2 regions of the Bacillus sp. Brlt_9 genome follow, and region 2 is predicted to be linked to the other one. Evidence: riboswitches for the same ligand, from Rfam matches in the RefSeq annotation. Region 2 holds a riboswitch; the other holds the start of a gene.
The links. Region 2 has a riboswitch for cyclic di-AMP ahead of VF726_RS28220 (SipW-dependent-type signal peptide-containing protein). Riboswitches for the same ligand answer to the same signal wherever they lie in the genome.

Region 1 (7,233 bases), on a different contig from region 2:
GTTCATCTTTTGATATATCTTTATTCATAGTCGTTTTCCCCTTTGAAATGTTAACTTGATGAAATTATTGTAAGTATTCTTACTGTTTATTTCAATACATTTAAATGTATTGGTGATATTTTTATTTGAACACAAATGTTTCCTTAGTGCAAATTATATGCCTTTACGCAATTGATAGTGTGATGTTATAAAAAATTGGGAGTTTATGGTGTGATGACGTGGGGAAACATAATGAATTAAAGGGCTATTTTTGAAATTTATGTGAACATAAAGCCGATAATATAGCATATTAATTGATGGAATTGCATTTGTATGATATATAATATATTGGGATTGCAACATAACCACAGTGTTTTGGTGTGTAATCTTGTTTTTTATTTTTGTTAACTGATAGAAAATAGTATAAAGAAAAGAAAATGGGATTCATTTTCTTATTATATATGTTTTGATATGAACGTTAACTTATACATGATTTTAAAAATTAGATAGGTGGTAGAAACACATTGGCAACTACAAAACCATATAGAGTATTACTATATTACATGTACACAACAATTGAAAACCCAGAAGAATTCGCGGCAGAGCATTTAGCATTTTGTAATTCACTTGAATTAAAAGGTAGAATTCTTGTAGCAAAAGAAGGTATTAACGGAACTTGTTCTGGTACTGTAGAACAAACAGAGAAATACATGGAAGCGATGAACAATGATCCACGTTTTGACGGTATTGTATTTAAAATAGATGAAGAAGAGGGGCATGCATTCAAGAAAATGCACGTGCGTCCTCGTCCAGAATTAGTTACACTGCGTCTAGAAGATGACATTAACCCACACGAAATTACTGGTAAGTATTTAGAGCCAAAAGATTTTTATGAGGCAATGAAACAAGAAGACACAGTTATCATTGATGCACGAAATGATTATGAATTTGATTTAGGTCACTTTAAAGGTGCAATCAAACCTGATATTGAATCATTCCGTGAATTACCAGATTGGATTAGAGAAAACAAAGAAACGCTTGAAGGTAAAAAGATTTTAACTTATTGTACTGGCGGAATTCGTTGTGAGAAGTTCTCTGGTTGGTTAGTTCGTGAAGGTTACGAAGATGTAAGCCAGCTTCACGGCGGTATTGTAACGTACGGTAAAGACCCAGAAGTACAAGGTGAGCTTTGGGATGGACAATGTTACGTGTTCGATGAGCGTATCGCTGTACCAGTAAACCAAAAAGAACATGTTATTGTTGGTAAAGACCACTTTACAGGTGAACCTTGTGAGCGCTATGTAAACTGTTCAAATCCAGAATGTAACAAGAAAATTTTATGTTCTGAAGAAAACGAAGCGAAATATTTACGTGCATGTTCTCATGAATGTCGTGTAAGCCCACGTAATCGCTACGTAATACAACACGAATTAACTGAAGAGCAAGTAGCTGCTGCATTAGAGAAAATCGAAGCAGGGAAGTAAGCTAAATTAGTGTAAAAAAAGTACTCCAATTTTTAGTTTGGAGTACTTTTTTATGATGTATTTTTGTCAGTTATTGTCGGTAAGTCGATATGTTTTGAAAATCGCCGATATATTTCGAGTTGCGCTGATATAATCGAAAAACCGCTGATATAAATTTCACTCACTGAAATGCGCCACGCATTTTTAATTTTTATCATCTTTCTCTTTCACAGCAGAAAGAACAGTTTGTTTTACCCATGCTTTTCTTCGTTTATGTTGTAGACTCCATTGGTATAAACTTTGCGCACCTAAAATAAGTGAAATGACGATGCCGCTAATTGCTATTAAGAGTGCGAAAAATTCAAGTGGCGATGATATTTTGTTTGAATCGGTATTTCTTAAGAGATCAATCATAGTAAACCCTAACATTTGGCCTACTACAGAGTAGAGCGTTAAAATTAATAATAAAAGGCTATCTTTCTTAGCTGAGACATTTTCTTGATATTTAAACAAACTATCAAGATTTTGTTTTGCATTTGAGTATAACCCCTCGATGTTAAAAAGCTTTCTTAAGCGAAAGAAAATGTCTTCACTCTGTGATTGGGATACTAGCTCTAAAGAAAAGTAATTCGCCGTAAACGAATTGATTGAGTAAATTAATTTTTCTATTTCATTTGTATCTTGTTCAATGTTTAGTTCAGCATAAGCGTTCGCCATTTTTAATAAAACAATTTTATGAAATAGATTTAATAATAAAGCGTAATAAAACTCCCCATACATTTGACTCGCAAGTTTAATAAATTCGCGTTCTCCTTCATTTGTTACACATGTGAATATATGTTCTTCCATTATGAAATAGCGATTCGGAGCCCATCTTTGGTAAGCATGTTGTTTTAAATAATCATGAATATAAAGCAGATTATTTGCACTCACATATGCCTTGCCATCACTTGTTAACCCAGAAAGGCTGGAAGTACGATAAACATCCACTTCATTCAGTTCCATATCTTCTTTTATAGATAATAAAGTTTGAACGTACATTCTTTGGTCTTCAAAGAAAGGAAAGGTTTGAAAGTAAGAACTTCTTAATCTCTTCTTCTCAAAGAAATCTGTTACGCCATGAAATAAATAACCAAAAATGAATCTTTCCACTTGGGAATACTTTTTTCCATTACATTCAATACAAATCGTTTCATTTGTATCATTTTTAGTTTCAAGTACACGGAAGCGGGCGGCGAATTCAATTGCTTCTGATAATGTCATGTTTGGAGCGGTCTCTACTTCTGTCCGAATTGTTAAGAAGCCAAGCTCATAAGGACAAAGTGTTACGTCAATAGAATGAATCTTAAATGGAACGGAAATAAGATTTGTTGTTAAATGTCCAGTTAAGTTAAGGTCTTTAGAATAGCGCTGTAACCCCTTTTGATGCTCTGAATGAGGAAATAAAATTTTATTTGTAAATGAAAGATAGTATGCTTCCATATTTTGATGTGAAACTTGAAACTTTCCATAGTATGTATTTTCATTTTCAAGATGATCGAGTCGAAAAGGACGAAAGTCATTTTTCTGTAAGAAAGGGAACATATTTTGTTCATACCCAGTTTTAAAAGAAAACGGGAATATAAATTGAAATATAGCTGTTGTTACATCTTTTTCCTCGATTGTATGTATTGCCTCCATTTACATTGTTTCCTTTCCAAATATGCTATAAAAACAACATGCCCAAATTCATTTGAAAATAACCACTGTTTTATACTTGATTAAGAATGAAAATTCAGCTTATTTAGTAGGGGACATGTATAATGTTATGTATACTGAATGTTATAAAATTGTATTTTGAAAAGGGGGATGTTGTATGCGTATTTTAGTATTAGGAGCGGGAGGCGTTGGAGGATTTTTTGGTGGCCGATTAGTCGAAAAAGGGGAAGATGTTACGTTTCTTGTTCGTAGTAAACGTAAAAAACAATTGGAGGAAAGAGGACTTGTAATCAGAAGTATTAACGGTGATTTTTCCTTCCAACCGAAATTAATAACGAAAGAAGATCAAACTGCTCCATTTGATGTGATTCTATTTTCAACAAAAGCGTATCACTTAAACGAGGCAGTTCAAGATTTGAAACCGTTTGTTGGCGAAAGTACTGTAATCATTCCGTTGCTAAATGGTATCGCTCATTTATCACTATTACAAAAGGAACTCGGTGAGGATAAAGTAATTGGCGGTTTATGCTTTATCGAGACGACGTTAAACGATCAAGGAGAAATTGTACAAACTAGCGCTGCCAACAGACTTGTGTTTGGAGAAATGAAGTCTCAAGATTCAGAGAGAATAAAGCATATTTCTAAAGCATTTGCAGGTACGAAATCTAGTTTTATTTTAAGTGAAAACATTATGCAAGATATGTGGCATAAATATTTATTTATTACTGTAATGTCAGGTGTGACAACATTAATGCGGGCACCGATAGGACCGATTCGTGAAAGCAAAGGTGGACGCGATTTTATCCAAAACTTATTTGAAGAATGTATGCAAATTATGAGATGTGTAGGAGCACCAATTAAAGATAATATTGTCCAAGAACATATGAAAACAATTGATAAAATTTCGTATAATATGAAGTCATCGATGCAGCGTGATATGGAAAAAGGTTCGTCTATTGAAGCGAAGCACTTACAAGGATACTTACTAGATGTAGCGGAACAATTTTCTATAGAAGCACCATTATTAGGATCAGTATATCAAAATTTGAAAGTGTATGAAGAAATGACCTCTAACAAATCAGCAATACAATTGGATGTATGAAAAAATAAAAAAGAAAGCAATATATAAGTGTATTGCTTTCTTTTTTTATGACAAATCATTTATTTCTTTTTGTTCTATCTGTCAAATTTATTTCCTGTTCACGTTTACCGTATAATTGATTAATTTCATTTGCTAATGCATCTAAATAGGAATCGGAAAAAATAGGCTTCTTTTCTTTAGTCATATAGGTCTCCTTTATTGATTTTTTAGTATTCATTATGTATATTTACCGGCGGATTATGCGCAATCATTTTAATTTTTTCTTTTTAAAAATTTTTGTTTACATTTTGAAAATAAAGGAGTATTATAATCCACAGTTTCAATTTTCTAAATCGCTGAAACCGCATGGTGCGGGGGACCCGTTCTTATGGATTAGTTCTTAATCCAATGGGGTGAATCCTTGAAAAAGGTAGGGCTACTCATAGGCCCGAATCCGACAGCTAACCTCGTAAGCGTTATATTGAGAAGGAAGGTGGAGCTTGTGCGACAAAAAATATAATGTCTACAAGTCTATTTCGTTATGGCTTGTAGACATTTTTTGTTTTCTGAAGAAATCGTTTATCCGCTATAACTAGCAGAAAAGTTCGTACAAAATTATTGGAGAGTGGACAGCAGTGGTTTCATCTATTAAAAGATTTTTAATTGGAAGACCGTTAAAATCAACAGAGCTTGGAGAACAGAAGCTTAATAAAACGAAAGCTTTAGCTATTTTATCTTCTGACGCATTGTCATCAGTTGCTTACGGTCCAGAGCAAATTTTAATTGCTTTAGCAGGTGTTGGAGCGATCGCTTATTGGTATTCCATTCCAATCGCTGTTGGGGTATTAGTATTATTGACGGCCCTTATTTTATCTTATCGTCAAATTATTTTTGCTTATCCGCATGGCGGGGGCGCGTATGTTGTATCAAAAGAAAATTTAGGGATGAATCCAGGCTTAATTGCTGGAGGATCTTTATTAGTTGACTATATTTTAACTGTTGCAGTAAGTGTGTCTGCAGGTACAGATGCGCTCACATCTGCTTTTCCTAGTTTACATGCACATAATGTAATCATTGCGATTATATTTGTTATATTTATTACCATCTTAAATTTAAGAGGTGTAACGGAATCAGCTTCCGTTTTAGCATATCCTGTTTATTTATTCGTTTTGGCACTATTTATATTAATTGGTGTAGGGATATACAATATTTTAACGGGGCACGTGTCACCAACTTTACACACGCCGATTGGAACACCAGTTGCAGGGATTAGTTTATTTTTATTACTAAGAGCATTTGCATCAGGTAGTTCTGCTTTAACAGGTGTTGAAGCAATTTCAAATGCAATTCCGAACTTTAAAGATCCTGCGCCAAACAATGCAGCGAAAACATTGCTTGCAATGGGTGCATTACTTGCAGTTTTATTTTCAGGAATTGTGTTCTTAGCTTATTATTACGGAATTTCTCCAAGTAAAGAAGTAACAGTTGTTTCACAAATTGCTGAACAAACATTTGGACGTAATTTCATGTACTATTTCATACAAGGTACAACTGCTTTAATATTAATTCTTGCTGCTAATACAGGTTATTCTGCATTCCCACTATTAGCAGTTAATCTTGCAAAAGATAAGTTTATACCGAGAATGTTTATGATTAGAGGAGACCGCCTAGGATACTCAAACGGAATTATTATACTTGGAATCGCATCGATTATTTTAATTGTAGCTTTCCAAGGACAAACGGAACATTTAATTCCGTTATACGCAGTAGGTGTATTTATTCCGTTTACCCTTTCTCAAACGGGTATGGTATTAAAATGGCTTCGTGAAAAACCTGAAGGATGGGCTTTGAGATTAACGGTCAATTTAATAGGAGCAGTCATTAGTTTTATCGTAATGAGTATGTTCTTTTTAACTAAATTCGCACAAGTTTGGTCGATCCTTATATTCTTACCTGCAATCATATTCCTGTTCCACCGAATTAAGAAGCATTATGATGCAGTAGGCGATCAATTAAGTTTAAAAACTTGTGAGAGAATTGTTCCAATAGAAGGAAATGTAATCGTCGTTCCTGTAGCTGGTATGACACATGTAGTAGAGAATTCATTAAATTATGCGAAGTCTCTTTCTGCAGATCAAGTTATCGCTGTATATGTTGCTTTTGACAGGGAAGAGGAAAAGAAATTTGAAGAGAAATGGAAGAAGTGGCAACCTGAAGTAAGACTTGTTACGTTACATTCTCATTATAGAAGTATTCTTCAACCGCTAACAAAGTTTATTGATACAGTGCAATATAAAGCGAGTGAATCAAATTACCGAGTAACTGTAGTTATACCACAGTTCATTCCGAAAAAAGGTTGGCATAACATTCTTCATAATCAATCTAGTTTACTCATTCGTGCGTATTTACTCTATAAGCGAAATGTTGTTATTACGACAGTTCCATATCATTTGAAAAAGTAAGAAGATTTTTAGGGATAGCTTCAAGAAATTGAAGCTATCCCTTTTATGTATATGCTATGCATAATTGCATACGAGTTAAAAAGATATATCAATATAATTTTTGTGTCTATGAGTAAGTAGAGGTTTTTCTTGTGATATATGGATATTTCAATTGAAAAAGTGAAGCGGATTATATTTTGAAATAAAGACATGAAAGCTTGGAAATAAAGGGAATGAAAATACTTCTTTACGTTATATAAATAGCTGTGTTTAAATGACCTTACAGTACAAAACTTACATGAAAACAAACCGAAATTTCATATTTACGTACGTTATTTAGTTTAAAATGAATAATATTTTTATGTAATATATTCACTGTTTGAATGTGGAGATTGCTATAAAATAGAAATTTTATACAATGTTATTCATACTAATCACATATGAAATGTTTTATAACGATAAGTAAGTACTGTAGCAATAAAAGTTGGGAGAGGTGGTTCATACATGGATCGCGGTGAGAACGTTCTCTATTTTAACCATCTCAAACTATATGCAAGAAAATAGAATAATA
Region 2 (7,233 bases):
AGGTGATGAGCTGCCAATCGTTAGCTTCTTTACAGAACACATTCGCTTTTCTTTTCAAGCACCTATTACTGTTGTTACAAGGAATAAACGATATCCAGCGAGGCTCTATGAAACAATTGGAGCTACATTTGTCGTGTTTACGAATTGTGATAATATTTCTTTTTTATTTTTTGAATAGGGCGGGGGAAAAGAAGATGAATGTGTTGTTACTAGGAGATATAGCGAATCGTTGGGCGGTATCGGTAGAGCGAGTTCAAGAATTGGTGGTGCTCGATCCTATTTTTCCAAGGCCCTATATTATATTGCCATCGAAAGACGCTTTATATTTAAAAACAGATGTTATCGAATATGAGCAGCTACATGCAGAATTGTCACAAGTTTATATTCGCGGGAGAAATTTGCGTACATTTTTACGAGGAGAATAAAAGTTGAATGAAAAAAGAGCGAATGCTAAGTGCAACAAGCTATGCACTGTATGTCATTCGCTCTTTTTATTTCGTATTTAAAATATCATTTCTATGAAAAAGAAAGAAAAGACGAGAAAATAGATGAAAGAATATTAATAACACTCAATGTAAGCGTTTAAATAGATGGATATTTTCTTATTTTCAGTAATTTGCCTCTTTACAAGTGAAATATAGAGGAGTATATTTACTCTCATAAATCATTCATAAAATTTCCAAAAAAACCTAAAATCGCTGAGTTCCAGAAATGGAGCGGGGGAACCAATTTTGTGCATCGTCACTTGGGGTGAATCTTTCAGTTTTGAAAGTAGGGCTACTCTTTAGGCCCGAATCCGACAGCTAACCTCGTAAGCGTTTAGAGAGGAGGTTTACTTTTTGTTGTTCATTTTTTGAACACTGAGTAGAGCTCAGTGTTCTTTTTTAATATTTAATTGGTAAAATTTAACAAAAGTGAGGGGTAGCTATGTTAGATGTTGTAATGATCGGGATTTTTGTTGTGTTAGTCGCATCGATGGCAAGTCTTGCAAGTTGGTCAGATAAAGTTGTGAAAGAAGGGAAGAAATCATGACGATTGCCTTATCGATTATTGTTGCAGCAATTACGGTGTACTTAGTGTATGCATTATTAAATCCGGAAAAGTTTTAATTAGGGGGAGTCATTCATTATGATCTGGGTCGCAGTTGTTATTACAATGTTGTTGTTTATTCTTGTGGCAAAGCCAACGGGAATTTATTTAGAGAAAGCTTTTCAAGGTAGTAAAAAGCTAGATAAAGTATTCGGGCCTTTTGAAAAACTTATTTTTAAAATTACGGGTGTAAAAGAATACAATCAAACGTGGAAACAGTACGCACTATCATTAGTTTTATTAAATGGATTTATGATCGTTGTCGTATATTTCATTTTCAGACTACAAGGAGTATTGCCATTAAATCCAGCACACATTGAAGGAATGGAGCCTACGCTCGCTTTTAATACAGCAATTAGTTTTATGGCCGATACAAACTTACAGCATTATAGCGGTGAAAATGGTTTATCTTATTTATCACAATTAATCGGAATTACATTCTTAATGTTTGCAGCACCGGCAACGACGTTAGCGCTCGTTATGGCATTTATAAGAGGGCTCGCTGGAAAAGAGCTCGGTAACTTTTTCGTTGATTTTACGAGAGCTTTAACGAGAGTATTTCTTCCTATCGCATTTATTGCGGCATTAGTCTTTGTCGCACTTGGTGTACCACAAACGTTAGACGGTGCAGTTACGGCACAAACGATTGATGGGGCAAAGCAAAGTATATTACGCGGGCCAGTTGCATCATTCGTGTCCATTAAGGAACTTGGAAATAACGGCGGTGGATTTTTCGGAGCAAACTCTACGCATCCTTTTGAAAACCCAGGACAAATGAGTAATATTTTGCAAATGATGCTTATGATGTTATTGCCAACAGCACTTCCATTTACGTACGGACGAATGGTAGGAAATAAAAAGCAAGGTCGTATCCTTTTCGTGTCACTATTTATGGTGTTTTTAGTAGGGTTTATAACGATTACGACATCTGAACTACATGGAAATCCAGCGTTAAATGGAATGGGTATACAGCATGTACAAGGAAGTACGGAAGGAAAAGAAGTACGATTTGGAACAGTATTTTCTTCCCTATACGCAACAGTGACGACAGCTGCCGAAACAGGTGCTGTGAATACGATGCATGATACGTTAACACCAATTGGCGGGTTAGTACCACTCGTAAATATGATGTTAAATACAGTATACGGCGGCGTTGGAGCAGGTTTTGTGAACATTATTATGTATGCGATTATCGCAGTCTTTATATCTGGATTGATGGTTGGACGTACACCAGAGTTTTTAGGTAAGAAAATTGAAGGTAAGGAAATGAAATTAATTGCGGTAACGATACTATTTCATCCACTGCTTATTTTAGGGTTTTCAGCATTAGCTCTTTCAACAAGTTTAGGAACGGATGCCATTTCTCATTCTGGTTTCCACGGTTTAACGCAAGTGGTATATGAATACACATCGTCAGCTGCGAATAACGGATCTGGATTTGAAGGGTTAGCGGATAATACACCGTTTTGGAATATTACAACTGGCTTAGTTATGTTTTTAGGGCGCTATTTCAGTTTAATTACGATGCTAGCTGTTGCAGCTTCATTGAAAGAAAAGACGGTTGTGCCAGAAACAGTCGGAACGTTCCGTACGGATAATAGTTTATTTGGCGGTATTTTCATCGGAACAATTGTAATTGTCGGTGCATTAACATTCTTCCCGATGTTAGTACTCGGTCCAATTGCAGAATTTCTTACATTGAAGTAATGGAGGGTAAATGATGAGACCGGTAGTAGTAAAAGAAAAAAGAGTAAATGAGTCACATATACATGCTGTAGAAGATGAAGTTAGACAAGCGAAAACGATGGATCGTGATATCGTGACACATGCGATGAAACAATCCTTTGCGAAATTGAATCCGAAAGTCATGATCAAGAATCCGATTATGTTCGTTGTAGAAATTGGATTTATCATTACGTTTATTTTATCGTTTCTTCCAAGTCGTTCTAGTAGTGTACCAGGATGGTTTAATATAACAGTTTCTCTCATTCTCTTATTTACAGTTTTATTTGCTAACTTTGCAGAAGCATTAGCGGAAGGACGGGGGAAAGCGCAAGCCGATTCTTTAAAACAGTCGAAGAAAGATGTGTTTGCAAATGTTGTAAAAGAAAATGGAGACATTGTTCAAGTTTCAGCAACGGATCTGAGAAAAGGTGACGTTGTTATTGTAAAACAAGGAGAAATGATTCCAAGTGATGGGGAAGTAATTAAAGGATTAGCGTCTGTTGATGAATCTGCGATTACAGGGGAATCCGCTCCTGTTATAAAAGAAGCGGGCGGTGATTTTTGTTCCGTAACAGGTGGTACGATGGTCGTCAGTGATGAAATTACGATTACTATTACGAGTAATCCTGGTGAATCATTTATTGATAAAATGATTTCGTTAGTAGAAGGAGCTGCTCGTCAAAAAACGCCGAATGAGATTGCTTTAAATACAGTATTAACGAGCTTAACTCTTATTTTCTTAATCGTCGTTGTGACGTTACCGATTTTTACAAACTATTTAGGGTTTCAAATTGATACAGCTGTACTTGTCGCGTTGTTAGTTTGTTTAATTCCAACGACAATTGGTGGTTTATTATCAGCAATTGGTATTGCTGGAATGGACCGCGTGACAAAGTTTAACGTGTTAGCGATGTCCGGTAAAGCAGTAGAAGCTGCGGGTGATATTAATACAATTATTTTAGATAAAACAGGTACGATTACTTTCGGAAACCGAATGGCTCATACATTGCTTCCTGTAGGGAATGAAACGATTGAGCAAGTAGGAAAATGGGCAGCAATTAGTTCTGTTTTAGATGAAACACCAGAAGGCCGATCTGTTATTGAATATGTAAAAACGAAATCTTTATCATATGATAGAGCACTTGCAGAACAAGGTGAATTTGTTCCATTTAAAGCAGAAACGAGAATGAGTGGTGTCGATTTACAAGACGGAACGAAAGTGAGAAAAGGTGCTGTAGGTAGCGTGATTGAATGGGTTAGGTCACAAGGTGGAACAATTCCGAAAGATGTAAATCAAAAAGCAGACTTCATTTCAAAAGAGGGCGGAACACCACTTGTCGTTGCAGTGGATAATCGTATTTACGGTTTAATTTATTTAAAGGATACAGTAAAACCTGGTATGCGTGAACGTTTTGAACAATTACGCCAAATGGGGATTAAAACGGTTATGTGTACGGGTGATAACCCATTGACAGCAGCAACCATTGCAAAAGAAGCAGGAGTAGATGAATTCGTTGCTGAGTGTAAGCCAGAAGATAAAATTGCGGTTATTAAAGCAGAGCAAGAGAAAGGGAAACTTGTAGCGATGACAGGTGATGGTACAAATGATGCACCAGCATTGGCGCAGGCAGACGTTGGATTAGCGATGAATAGTGGGACGACAGCTGCGAAAGAAGCAGCGAATATGATTGATTTAGATTCCAACCCGACAAAAATTATTGAGGTTGTAGGAATCGGTAAGCAATTATTAATGACGCGTGGTGCGTTAACTACGTTTAGTATTGCGAACGATATTGCAAAATATTTTGCAATCATCCCAGCGATGTTTACACTTGCGATTCCGCAAATGGAAGCATTAAACATTATGAAATTAACATCACCACTGTCAGCGATTTTATCAGCATTACTATTTAACGCTGTTATTATTCCGTTACTTATTCCATTGGCGATGAAAGGTATCGCATATAAACCGATGAGTTCGAATGCGCTACTTGGCCGAAACCTACTTATTTATGGGCTTGGCGGAGTGATTGTACCGTTCATTGGAATTAAAGTAATTGATATAATTGTCGGCTTGTTCATATAGGGAAGAGGGGAAAAAGATGGCGAAGAAACAAAGTATACTAGCACCAATCATCCGGATTACTTTTACATTTTTAGTTTTGTGCGGCCTTGTATATCCGCTTATTGTAACTGGTATTGCACAAGCAGTAATGAAGGATAATGCGGATGGAAGTTTAATATATAATGATAAAAATGAAGTGATTGGTTCTAAATTAATCGGTCAAAATTTCACAGATCCACGTTATTTTCATGGGCGTGTTTCTAGTATTGAATATAAGGCAGAGGCATCTGGTTCAAATAACTATGCACCGTCTAATCCAGATTTAGAGAAACGAGTAGAGAAAAGTATTGAAGAGTGGCAGAAACAAAACCGGGCTGTTCCAGTTACAGAAGTGCCAATCGATTTAGTGACAAATTCAGGTTCAGGGCTTGATCCTGACATTAGTCCGAAGGCAGCTTCTGTGCAGGTAGATCGCATCTCGAAATTAACAAATATTCCGAAAGAAATGCTAGATCAATTGATTAAAGATCAAACGGAAGGTGCGGCACTTGGCTTATTTGGAGAAAACCGCGTGAACGTTTTAAAGCTAAATTTAGAATTACAGAAACTAATGAAATAGTAACAGTGCTACCTCAATCTAACGGATTGAGGTAGCGTTGTTTCGAAAGAAAGGTTGTGAGTGTTTTGTATGCGGATGACTATAAACCAACTTTTCAGAGGCGAACACCAGAAGAGTATTTAGAATATATTCGTCAGCAAAATCGCGGGAAGTTAAAGCTATATGTAGGAGCAGCTCCAGGAGTTGGGAAAAGTTATAAAATGCTACTTGATGCTAGAGAGATGAAAAAGGATGGTATGGATATTGTAATTGGTTTAATTGAAACGCACGGAAGAAAAGAGACAGAAGACGCAATTGCTGATTTAGAAAAAGTTCCTTTAAAAGAAATAGATTATAAAGGGAAAGTATTTTATGAACTCGATGTGGAAGGAATTATAAAACGTGCACCACAGGTAGTTGTTGTGGATGAACTGGCTCATAGTAATATTCCTGGATCTAAAAATAAGAAACGTTATATGGATGTACAAGAATTGTTAGATGCCGGTATATCCGTCTTATCAGCGTTTAACATTCAGCATTTAGAAAGTGTTCATGATATTGTAGCTCAAATTACGAATGTCAAAGTAAGGGAACGTATTCCAGACTTTATTTTACAAAAAGCAAACGAAATTCAGCTTGTCGATGCAACGCCCGAAGTATTAAGGAAGAGATTAATAGACGGGAAAATATATAAGGAAGAAAAAATAGAGCAAAGCTTACAAAATTTCTTTACGCTCAATAATTTAGGAGCACTAAGAGAATTATCACTTCGTGAAGTTGCTGATGATATGGACGAGAAGATTAGCCAAACCGTTATAGAACCGATTGGCGTGAAAGAAAAAATACTCGTTTGTGTACAATACAGTTCAACAGCTGAAAAATTAATAAGACGGGGATGGCGCATGGCTGATCGGCTAAACGCTGAATTGTATGTATTAAATGTTGAAAGGGAAAATATAGATTCTCTTTCAGCAGGGAAAAAGCAAACAATTGAAGAGTGGAAGGCGCTTACGAATCAATTTGATGCATGTTTTGTTTTAGAAGAGGCAAAAGGAAGAAAGCCAGCGGATGTTATTATTGAAGTCGCGAAAAGACTACAAGTAACGCAAATTTTACTCGGACAATCGGCAAGAACACGCTGGGAAGAAATACGAAAAGGTTCAATTGTAAATGAAATCATGAGAGAAACGAAGTATATCGATATTCATATCGTTGCAGATCAAAGAGTATAGAATAGAGACCATTTGTAGGTCTCTATTTTGCTTTTTGTAAAGCATGAAAATGTATCATTTTCATTGCATATAAAATGATAAGTAGAAATGTAATTGCACCTAGGAAGAAAATCCAAAAGTAATTTTGATTACATAAAAGAAATCCACCTACAAGTGGTCCTGTGCCCATACCGAGATAGCGGATGAAGTTATACATACCGATAGCAGTTGCGCGTTCTTGTACGAATTCTTCTGTTAATAAAGTAGTGTGAGTTGGCATAGAAAGTCCCATACTAAAACCGTATAAAGATGTAATGATAATGATGAATGGGATATTGATGCTATATGTGAAAGAGAATAAAGTGACACATATAATATTGAAGAAACTAGTGATGAATAAAGCTTGCTTTGTTGTGAGGCGCTTTTGCAAAAGCTTGTAGCAATAACTTCCTAACATAATAGAAAGGGACATTGGTACAAACATAAGACCAATTTCATTTGCAGTTAAGTGAAATAAATTTGTTAAAATGCTCGGTAAAAAAACG

Region 1: another riboswitch for cyclic di-AMP. It lies ahead of VF726_RS03605 (APC family permease); the one in region 2 lies ahead of VF726_RS28220 (SipW-dependent-type signal peptide-containing protein).

Annotation. Positions count from the first base shown of each region.
Region 1 covers NZ_JAYJLO010000001.1:688,277-695,509, forward strand. The annotation lists gene VF726_RS03580 (Nramp family divalent metal transporter) at 1-28, opposite strand, end outside; gene trhO (oxygen-dependent tRNA uridine(34) hydroxylase TrhO) at 504-1,463, shown strand; gene VF726_RS03590 (hypothetical protein) at 1,647-3,122, opposite strand; gene panE (2-dehydropantoate 2-reductase) at 3,298-4,242, shown strand; gene VF726_RS03600 (hypothetical protein) at 4,298-4,426, opposite strand; cyclic di-AMP (ydaO/yuaA leader) riboswitch at 4,566-4,712, shown strand; gene VF726_RS03605 (APC family permease) at 4,857-6,683, shown strand.
Region 2 covers NZ_JAYJLO010000012.1:57,800-65,032, reverse strand. The annotation lists gene VF726_RS28230 (hypothetical protein) at 1-178, shown strand, start outside; gene VF726_RS28225 (hypothetical protein) at 195-425, shown strand; cyclic di-AMP (ydaO/yuaA leader) riboswitch at 687-832, shown strand; gene VF726_RS28220 (SipW-dependent-type signal peptide-containing protein) at 928-1,032, shown strand; gene kdpF (K(+)-transporting ATPase subunit F) at 1,029-1,109, shown strand; gene kdpA (potassium-transporting ATPase subunit KdpA) at 1,129-2,796, shown strand; gene kdpB (potassium-transporting ATPase subunit KdpB) at 2,810-4,900, shown strand; gene kdpC (K(+)-transporting ATPase subunit C) at 4,917-5,498, shown strand; gene kdpDN (KdpD-like non-kinase potassium sensor) at 5,555-6,709, shown strand; gene VF726_RS28190 (MFS transporter) at 6,732-7,233, opposite strand, start outside.